DNA from 3 places in the Paenibacillus sp. PastF-3 genome. Region 2 is predicted to be linked to each of the others. Evidence: predicted binding sites of a transcription regulator. Region 2 holds the regulator's gene; each other region holds the start of a gene.

Region 1 (3,283 bases), on a different contig from region 2:
AGAGAATCCTACTCTTTAACAGTAAATATCCCCTTAATTGAACTGCATCATATTAGAAGATGTTCTTAAACCTATTGTTTGGAAAGAAGATGAACTGATGTAATACTTCCTCTTAGCCTCTATATATTTCATTCGATTGCAAAATACCCCGAAGAATGATTAAATAATCAGTAAGTAGCCTACCACAATCAAATATGCTAATTAATCGGAAGCACCGATAAATTCTTAAACTATGAGTAAATACATTCATGGTTGTGAATCTATCGGTGCTTTTTTCTATAAATCAATAAGGAGGTACGTATCAAGGGGTTCTGCTTGTTGTCTGAAATTATACGAAAATAACCGAAGATAAAAGGGAGAGATTTAATAAATGATAGATACTACACTAATATCATTAATATTGAGAATATCATTTGGTGGTGTAATGATGTTTTTAAACCAGCGCTTGTACCACTTATATGCTCATGATTTATTACACAATTCACCTTGGCAAATTCTTCACTATGTCATATTTTTTATACTCATGTGGTTCTGTCGTCCCTTATCCCTTATACAGCTAGGAAAGGAAGTAGTGCAAGATCTATATAGAGTCTGGAAAAGAAAATAATTAATCTTAGTCTGTGAATATAGACAAACTGGCTGCGTAATCTCACGGTCATTTGTTAAAACTGACGTGATAAAGGTTACTTATAAAGATTACGATTGGTCGATGAGTGTCACTGGTCCGCAGGTACGCTATCTATGTTCTCTTTGGTTGGTCAGCAACAGAAGAAAGCCACCTATGTAAGGGGGCTTTCTTCTGTTTAAGAGGATTGGAAATGTAGATTAGAGGTTGTTTTCCATGTGAATAAAAGTTTCAAAATCCGGGAGAGAGTCAAGATCGTAATTATGAACAGCCCTTACAATTTTTTCAATGGTAGATTGCTCAAAGTCTTTAGCGGAAAGTGAAGATAGAGTTCTTGATGTTTTACGAATTAAAGGATAATAAGCATCTATAATTTTGCGCATGGCCTCTCGGTCACCGAATTGTGCTTTACGCGCACATTCAAATAATTCAGAGTTCTTCACTTCTTTTTATCCTCCTCCCCAAGCAATGCCAGTTTGAAATCTTGAATCGTAGTAATGAGGTTATCTATTTTTTTTTCGAAACGTAATAATAAATAACCTGTTAACACTATAGGAAAGCCGAAATTACCGATTGTTGTTGATATTACAGTAATTAACTGAGCCTGATCCATGCTAGCTTCCCTCCTTTATTGCCGATTCAATATTCAATGGGGGAATATACCGTTTCAACTTCTGTAAAGATGTTTTTCGTGTTTTAGAGATAGACTGCTGGGTTACATGTAAGAGTAACGCTATCTCACTATCTCGACTACAGGAGGAATAGGCAAGGGTTATCACAAATTTTTGTTTAGGTGTTAATTTGGAGAATCCATGATATAACCATTCATTATTAAGCTGTGATTGGAATACATCAGGATCAACTGTTACTTGAGGAATATCCTCCCCGTGGTAAACATTCGATAAAATCTCTCCTAAAGCTACATCCTCATCTGCTGACAATGGTTTATCAAAGATTAGCAACTCTCGCTCCTCATCTTTTTTTACTTTCCTTAGATAATCGATTCGGCTATTTGTAATGAGAGAACTAAGATACTTTGTAAATCGGATGGCAAAAATATAAATTTTAAAGGCTTGATTTAACTTTTCATGGTTGGATTCAGTTGGATTGTTAATAAATTTTTCTACTAATATCGCATTCTCTGGGTGTGAGGAGAACCCAAGTACAATAGGATGCTGCAAAGATAATTCAAATTCATATCCGGTAATGTTTGTAACAGCCCTTGAATTTTTACTATTCATATTATAGATTTCTTCCATGAAGGATCTTCCTTTCTTGAATTAGACTGTTCGCCCTATACTATATAAAGTGAAGTGAACGAGTAAAATCACAACCAATACAAGAACAAATGTTCCTATTTATTATACTTTATTTGGTTAATTATTTGAATCACTAGATAATTTTTACTGTCAGACATTAATAACAAGGATAGCTATCCTTTAAATATTTAATTGTAACTTTTAGAAACAATTACATCCTTAAAGCGTTTAAATTGTATAAGAAAGGAAATCAAAATTAACCGAAGGAGGAATCACCCCATGAGGAAGATACAATTGATGAGTTTAATCCTGGTTTTATTTTTCTTGTCTGCTTGTTCATCAAAAGAAGAGGTTAAAACTACTTACATTGATGCAACTGCCTATCAAGGAGCACAGCAAGATGTGCTTTCAGTGGTAAACCAACGAGTGGAGTATTTTAATAAACGGGATAAGGATCTATATGCTTCAGTATTTACTAAGGATAGTTCACAATCTGATATAGAGGCTTATGAAAAAGATAAAACGAGAATTATGAAATTAAGTGCTCCCAAATTTATGTCCGAAAGTGAAAATCAAATAACAGTTTCGATTCATGAGGAGTACAAAGATTCTCCTTATGGTTCTGTTGGCGATACGATGTATACCTTAATGAAAGTGGATGGAGCGTGGAAAATAAATGGTATAGATTAAATAGTACAAACAAAAAAAGAAAGCCAGTTAAATTTAACTGACTTTCTTTTTTTGTTTGCATTACTTGTTAATGATTCCAACCATAAACCCAAGTTTACGATTTGGATCGGTGCCGGTAAACGTATATTCTTTACAGAGCATCTCTGTTGAACCACCGCCATCGAGAAGTACACCATCACGAACATTTGGGATTTTGTTTAGGATAGCTGCCCGGAATGCAGTGATGCTAGTTTTACTTTCCGTAATAACTAAATGAATATTGTTGGAGCTATCATAGACAATTGCTGTTCTAGCAGCACTTGAACTTACACCACCAATGCCTTCAACGTGCTCAGTAGTCATTTGCGAGGACCAATTGGTGTTTTGCAATCCTAAGCTAATTCCTCCGATAGCCCAGTACATATCCGGACGCACATAACCTGATTGTGAGGCATTATCGATTACCTTAACACTTAAACTGTTAATATAGGCATCGTATACCAATGTTCCGCGAGTGTAGTATTCATTGAACCAGCCGGTATTGTGAACACCCTTTGCTCCCTTTACGGGAACGTCATTGTATACACCGATGCTAAAGCATTCGTTATAGTTACTGTTATTCGCGAATCCTGCATTAACTCCGTATACGCTTCCCGAGGTAACAGGGGCGAGTGGAGTGATACCTACTGGCTTAATGTTGCCTGGAGTGGTTTTAATAACCTTGAGCGTA
Region 2 (3,283 bases):
CTGAAATTTTTATCGGGATGTTCCGCACCTAAATAAGATATGTATTCATCTACAATGACATCATCCATTAGAGATTTTAAGTCAAAAACATCCTCTTTATTGGAGGTGGAAGGGGAGATGGTCCCTTGAATACTGCCAAATGAGGTGAGTAGATTTACTTTTTTTCCACTAGCTTGATCGTTATTTAACAATAAGCCAGAGAGTTTAACAAGTGCATCGACTTTAAAATCGACGAGGGTTCTAATTTTTGAGTTGTTCAAAACGAAACACTTCCTTTCAATTTGAAATCCTGTTAACATTATTCGACATATAACCACATAATTCCTATTAGGTCATCAAAAATACATAAATACAAACACGCCCCCTCCGTTAAGCAAGGAGTGAGGCGTGTTTATCTATGGATAGATTTAATTTCTGATCGTTACTAGTGTTCCAATTGGAACAATCGCAGCTAGTGCTAACACATCCTCATTGTACATACGAATACAACCATGGGATACTTCGTGCCCTATGGATGAGGGATCATTATTTCCATGTATCCCATAGTGAGGCTTAGATAGTCCCATCCAAAAGACCCCAAATGGACCGCCTGGATCGGGTTGTTTATTAATGATTGTGAATTCACCGAGTGGTGATTGAGTTAACATTTTACCGATTCCGACTGGGAAGCCCCTGATCACAATGTCGTTATCAAGAAGATAAAGCATACGCTGCGTCAGATCAACTATAATCCGGTAATTTGGCATTGTGCACACTCCTTTCTAATTAAGATATGAGCAGGATGCCTAAACGGTTATTCTTAAAAATGGTCATTTTAGCCTACGGGAACATATGTTCCAGATGGGGTTAAGCTAAATGCATAGAAAAAAAGGCTGCTCCGCATTCGCGGAACAGCCTTTTTGGTAGGAGTGCATACTTAGTGGATATCTCGAAATAATCCGATAACTCTGCCGAGAATGGTCACGCGATTAAGGCGAAGAGGCTCGTACGCCGGATTCTCCGGCTGAAGACGTATATGATCACGTTCTTTATAAAAAGTCTTAACGGTTGCTTCATCTTCTTCGGTCATAGCTACAACGATATCTCCGTTATCAGCCGTTTGTTGTTGACGAACAATAACATAGTCACCATTCATAATCCCAGCTTCGACCATACTGTCACCTTGAACCGATAACATAAATACTTTGTTATCTCCAACATAGTGTGTTGGAAGGGGAAAGTAGTCTTCAATATTCTCAGTAGCAGTGATAGGAACCCCGGCGGTAACCTTACCTACGACAGGAATTCGAGCGACGGTTTGTGCGAAATGGTGCACATTCTCAGAATCCTCTTGGCCAAGCAATTCTATCGCACGAGGCTTCGTTGGATCTCGACGGATAAGTCCCTTCTTCTCTAGCCGATCCAAATGACCGTGAACTGTGGAGCTGGAAGCAAGACCAACAGCTTCTCCAATCTCCCGGACGGAAGGAGGATAACCCTTGCTGCGGACTTCGCTACGTATAAATTCCAGGATCGCCAGCTGGCGACTTGAAATCTTTGACATTGGAATCAACCCCATATAGTAATGTTTGGGAAAATTATAACATAGAACTACCGTTCGCACAAACATAAGTTCTAACTATTATAAATATTAATTCGATAGAGTTAATAAATGGTAGTCTTGTATTGATTACATTTCCTTCATCTAAATGGTAAGAGCAGGTTCTTAGATGAATAATATGGTAAATATTGACCTCTGAAAAAAAGAGAACAATTGTTCTAAAATAGTATTGAACAAAACACATGTTCGTGTTATTATGATTTTGGAAGTGAGAACAAGTGTTTGGAGGATGATATTCATGTTAAAATACAGTACATACCGTAGCATCTACGATAAAGCCCCAGTGGTTGAATCTTTAGGACATAATCCTATTACCCGTTATTCAGCTCAGATTAAAGAAATCACAGAGTTTTTGCTTGAAGGCTTGATGCGTTTGTTCCGTAGAGATTTTGTTATTAAGCTGACATTGATCATTGTGCTCGTACTATCAGGACTTACAGTAGTGGGTAATGTATTTGCAGGATCTACTACTTTAATGAAGGATGAGAAGCGCGTAGTGGTTGAACGTGGAGATACACTTTGGAGTATTGCTCTTGAGAATAAACCTTCTGATATGAAGACGGCTGTATATATAGAAGGAATTAAGAAATCCAATGGCATAAAAGGTAGTCAGATTAATGCTGGAGATATTCTCTCTTTACCTATTTATTAATATTCTAAGAACATATTAAGAGGACATGAAGAGCTTGCAGGGAGTAAACCTTGACAAGCTCTTTTTCTCATGGCAGAGTTAGAATTAATTTATAAGGGGAGGGAAAGTTTTGAATATTGATGAGTTGGTCGCGCGTATTAACGAATTGGCACGCAAACAGAAGAGCGTAGGCCTTAATCAAGAGGAAACGGCGGAACGCGCCAAGCTTCGGGAAATTTATTTGGGGAATATCCGCAATAACTTTCGAGCACAATTGAATACGATTGAATTGGTTGATAATGATGAGCATGAACAAGGTAACAAGGGGCTTAAGCATTAACACCCTGTTCCTTTTCATAGATATTTCTGGATGACTAGGGGGAACGCATATGGCCCGTTCTTGGGAAAGAATGGTTCAACGCAACACGCAGCAAATCAACAAGCAAAGAAAGAAACAGGGGAAGGAAACGATTTACGCATCTAAATCTAAATCTCCTGGGAAGAACACCGAAATCTTTAAAGGCCGTAACATTGCATTTCCAGTAGTGTTATTAGTGCTAGGTACTATGTTTTGGATGATTGGTTCAGTGGACCAAGCCAAAGGTAATGGTATGCTTATGAACTGGTTAGGAGTCGTTTTGTACTACTTACTAGCAGCACTTCTGTTCTTCCGACGTCCGTACTTGAAGGTAGAGAATGCTAGACTATCTACTATAAAATTCAATCGCGAACGCTATCTGCCAGCTTCTGATATTGAGAAAATCATCCTCTCGCGTGGAGCAGTTGTCATTAAGCATAAAGGCAAACGCACGAAATGGATTTTTACCAGACTTATGAATCGTTATGATACAACTGCGATGGGGACTAGACTGGAAGCATTCGCAAAAGCTCACCAAATTGAAGTAATTCACGAATAGAAATTAACCAGCCATGGGAGAGGGAGACCTGTAATGCCAATTTCCGCCGTACTATTTGACCTTGATGATACACTGCTCTGGGATGATCGGAGCGTCAATGAAGCATTTCGTTCTGCATGTGAAGCCGCTGGGGAT
Region 3 (3,283 bases), on a different contig from region 2:
GCATGTCGTTTATCTGCGTTCGTCACTTCTGCTTCTCATTCCGACAAGACCCAAGAGTCCAAACAATCCGAGCCAGCCCCAGTTAGATCCTCTGCTGGTAGTTCCAGTATTCGTAGTTGTGCTGGTTGCCCGATATTTACCGTCTGTTGTAGTGTTGGATAGTGGAGTTACCGTATTTCTGTTGTAGTTATCCCGGGTGTAGTTGTCATTGTAGTTAGTGGTGTTAGGTCTATAATTTTCCCCTGTGCGAATCTTATCTCTCATAATGCTCTCATGCTGATTCATCGTTCCCGTAGTACCGTTCATTAGATTGCCTTCCGTATTCATCATCCGAGTGTTATTCATGGTACCATCCATGCCCGTATTCGCGTTCGGGATACCGCCTAATGCGGCTGACCCGATTGGATTAGCGTAACTAGCTCCCATTATACTCAATGACAGTACAGTGCAGCATGCAAGGCTTGTTATTAGCTTATTCACAACGTTATGCCTCCCTTTATGGTTAGTTATCATTGATAACTTCCCCTTGGGTGGCACTGTCTATACATGATTAGCTTTACTCTTTTACTACGTTCACTGTCTTACTCGATGCGTCATACGTAACCTTTGCTCCAAGCGCCTCAGCTAGAGCACGTACGGGTACATACGTTATGCCGGTATCAAGAACACCATCCGTAAGTTTAGCACCGTTTAAGGTTATTGTTACTTTAACGTCTTTGTTCACCTGCTCATCCTCCCCAGTAATCCTTTTTAAAGCTTCATTGACCTGATCCGTCGTAGGACGTTTACCTGCCCGAAGTTGAGTCGTGGTTAAGCCGAAGGCCATTTGCAGATGTGAATAATCTTTAAAAGACGTCCAGTCTCCTCCCCACTCAAGCCCTAGCTGTTTTCCCACCTGTACAACCTCTTGCCAGTCCGCAATTTTATCTTTATCACCATCACGATTCATATCCCAGGAAAGACTTTTTCCATCCGGCAGCAAAAGCGCAAAGTCAAACGCAAGGCCATAATTATGATAGCTGGTTCCACCCTTGGCGTTGGTAACTATAGGTCCAGGCTTACTTCTCCCCTGCGCATACAAGGCATTTTGTTCAGCAATCGACCGTAACCCCTGAGTAATAACGATGGGCACTCCTCTGGCATAGCTTTGCTGAATCAAAGCCTTCGCCCCTGCTGCCAAAACAGGATGAAGCCCAACAAGCCTCGCCGCCGATTTGTCCCTCACTTGATCTAAAGTCAGCATAGAATCACCCCTTGGTATAATCAATGATCCCGCTCCCCCATTCGCTTGTACTAATACCCCTGCTTGCATCAGCAAAAAAGACCCCGGTATCCCCGAGATCTCCCCTGAAAAGCACCTATTCATAGCTTCTCCACCTTGGATCAATTCCACAAAAAAGGGCAAAATATTAGCGAAAGGTGGGAACACATATGGACATTCATAGCGATAGCTATAAAGTTGCTGCCCTGAGCGAGCAGGAAGAAGCACTCGAAATTATTCGAAATGCCGAAGCTTCCATTGCACATCTGACCGGCAACCCAACAGTGACCCTAATTGCTTATGAAAAAAGTGAAGTCAGCGGTTCTCAGCATTAGACGATGTAAACCTCCACGAGGTCATCTACATTGATCCACTTCCATTCCTCCGCCCACTGCAGCTTAAACTCACGCGAGTGGGTGTGAATGGAAGTCACAAAACCACTTATTGTCTTATTCTCAAAAGGATCAAACAGCACAGCAGTGACGCGCACATGACTCCGTAACGATAAGGCCAGTGTACATTCGATCTCCTCCAGCTTCTGCTCATCAAGAATAGGCTTGATGCGGCGCAGCGTCTCCCGTTCATCCCTAATAATTCTTACCTTGTGCTCCGGCAGCATCATGCGACTGCTTTCCCAGAGTCCGTTTTTCTCCAGCTTTTTGCCCATGGTATCCCCTCCCTAATTTCTATACTTATTCCGCTATGCACGAACGTATGTTTGTATTATATCCACACCCTCGCTGAATAATCAACAATCAGGAAAAAGATACCTCTTTTAAATCCTCCTCTTCATCTAAAAGTTGTATAATACTGTATATCTAATTGAGAGTGGCTTTCCACTTGAAAAAAAAACAATGCCCTGCTCATCCTAATTCCTGTATTATTCCTGTGTCTATACCCCCTCGTATATCGAAGCAGTACCCTCTCAGACCTCACAAAAGGAATCGTAGCTGGTTTATTTATAGGATTATCAGTGTTACCTCTACTCAAGCTCAACATCGCATCAAAAAGACGCTGACAGTTGAACTGTTCAGCGTCTAACTTCCGATCTATTCTTGAACTTTCTCTGATTCAGCGGTGGATTGACCATCAGCATCGATGAGTCCTGTTGCTTCTCTTGCTTCATTAAGCTTGGAAATGCCGTATAGCATCGCGACGTCAGCGTTCTGATTCAATTCCTCGAACTTCTCAGCAGTGACCTCTGCGGAATCAGCACCTTGAGAGGCCTGTTCTTTTAGAGAATAAGCACTTTGAAAAGCAATCTTAGACTCATCAAGCAGCTTACGAATGTCTTCGGGCAAGCTAGAGGAAATTTTCACTTTTTCAGCCTGATTGGATAGGTCTGTTGCGGTCTTCTGGAATTCGTTAATCTTCTTCTCCAGCTGCCTGTCCGAAAGGTCTCCTGCTGAATAAGCAGCAATAGCTTCGTTGAACTCCGCTAAAGATGATTTTCCTAATTCATCAAGTTTAGACATATCATTGTAGAAGTTTTGCACGGTTTCCTGCACTTCTTCTTCCGAGGCAGGTGCCGATGAAGTTGAATTATTATTGCTGCAGGCGCTAAGGATGACAGTCAGCATTAGCGTTCCTATTAGTAACACTTTTTTCATTATTTATCCCTCCACTTAACAGAATAATGTCGGTTTGTGTAAAGCGCAAATGAAATTTATGTAAAACGACTATTATGTTATAATTATTTTAATTGTAATCAGGGAAGGAGAGGTATTTATGCCTTATTGCACAACCTGCGGATCAGAATATAAGCAGGGCGCTAAATTTTGTGGAGAATGCGGAACTAGCATGGACGGCACCGCTCCAGTGACCGCCCGCCGTCCATCAGCAAATCCAAATGCTACTCAAGAAGTCGTTCTCTGGAAAGGCAAACCAGCCAGTATCTCTGATCGCCTCAAAGGAATCGTACGCCTAAACACGACTACGTACACCATTACAAGCCAGCGCATTATGGTTAAGACCGGACTTATCGGTAAAAATGTCGAAGAGATCGAATTACTGCGTGTACGC

The links. Region 2 encodes LexA, which represses DNA repair genes until DNA is damaged. Its sites were predicted from a motif close to CGAACATATGTTCG; they were not measured.
Region 1: M2444_RS30130 (sigma-70 RNA polymerase sigma factor region 4 domain-containing protein) is a predicted target of LexA. The motif match lies at 1,967-1,980, and genes of this name have one in related genera.
Region 3: M2444_RS08700 (YolD-like family protein) is a predicted target of LexA. The motif match lies at 1,969-1,982, and genes of this name have one in related genera.

What each region holds. Positions count from the first base shown of each region.
Region 1 covers NZ_JARXWM010000024.1:49,328-52,610, reverse strand. The annotation lists gene M2444_RS30140 (helix-turn-helix domain-containing protein) at 826-1,068, opposite strand; gene M2444_RS30135 (YvrJ family protein) at 1,065-1,238, opposite strand; gene M2444_RS30130 (sigma-70 RNA polymerase sigma factor region 4 domain-containing protein) at 1,240-1,884, opposite strand; gene M2444_RS30125 (hypothetical protein) at 2,164-2,574, shown strand; gene M2444_RS30120 (phosphodiester glycosidase family protein) at 2,635-3,283, opposite strand, start outside.
Region 2 covers NZ_JARXWM010000008.1:87,009-90,291, reverse strand. The annotation lists gene M2444_RS17280 (hypothetical protein) at 1-260, opposite strand, end outside; gene M2444_RS17275 (L,D-transpeptidase) at 408-746, opposite strand; gene lexA (transcriptional repressor LexA) at 917-1,543, opposite strand; gene M2444_RS17265 (LysM peptidoglycan-binding domain-containing protein) at 1,839-2,252, shown strand; gene M2444_RS17260 (DUF896 domain-containing protein) at 2,362-2,571, shown strand; gene M2444_RS17255 (hypothetical protein) at 2,621-3,148, shown strand; gene M2444_RS17250 (HAD family hydrolase) at 3,182-3,283, shown strand, end outside.
Region 3 covers NZ_JARXWM010000003.1:350,917-354,199, forward strand. The annotation lists gene M2444_RS08685 (hypothetical protein) at 10-480, opposite strand; gene M2444_RS08690 (M15 family metallopeptidase) at 557-1,366, opposite strand; gene M2444_RS08695 (hypothetical protein) at 1,432-1,596, shown strand; gene M2444_RS08700 (YolD-like family protein) at 1,593-1,928, opposite strand; gene M2444_RS08705 (hypothetical protein) at 2,311-2,871, opposite strand; gene M2444_RS08710 (PH domain-containing protein) at 2,990-3,283, shown strand, end outside.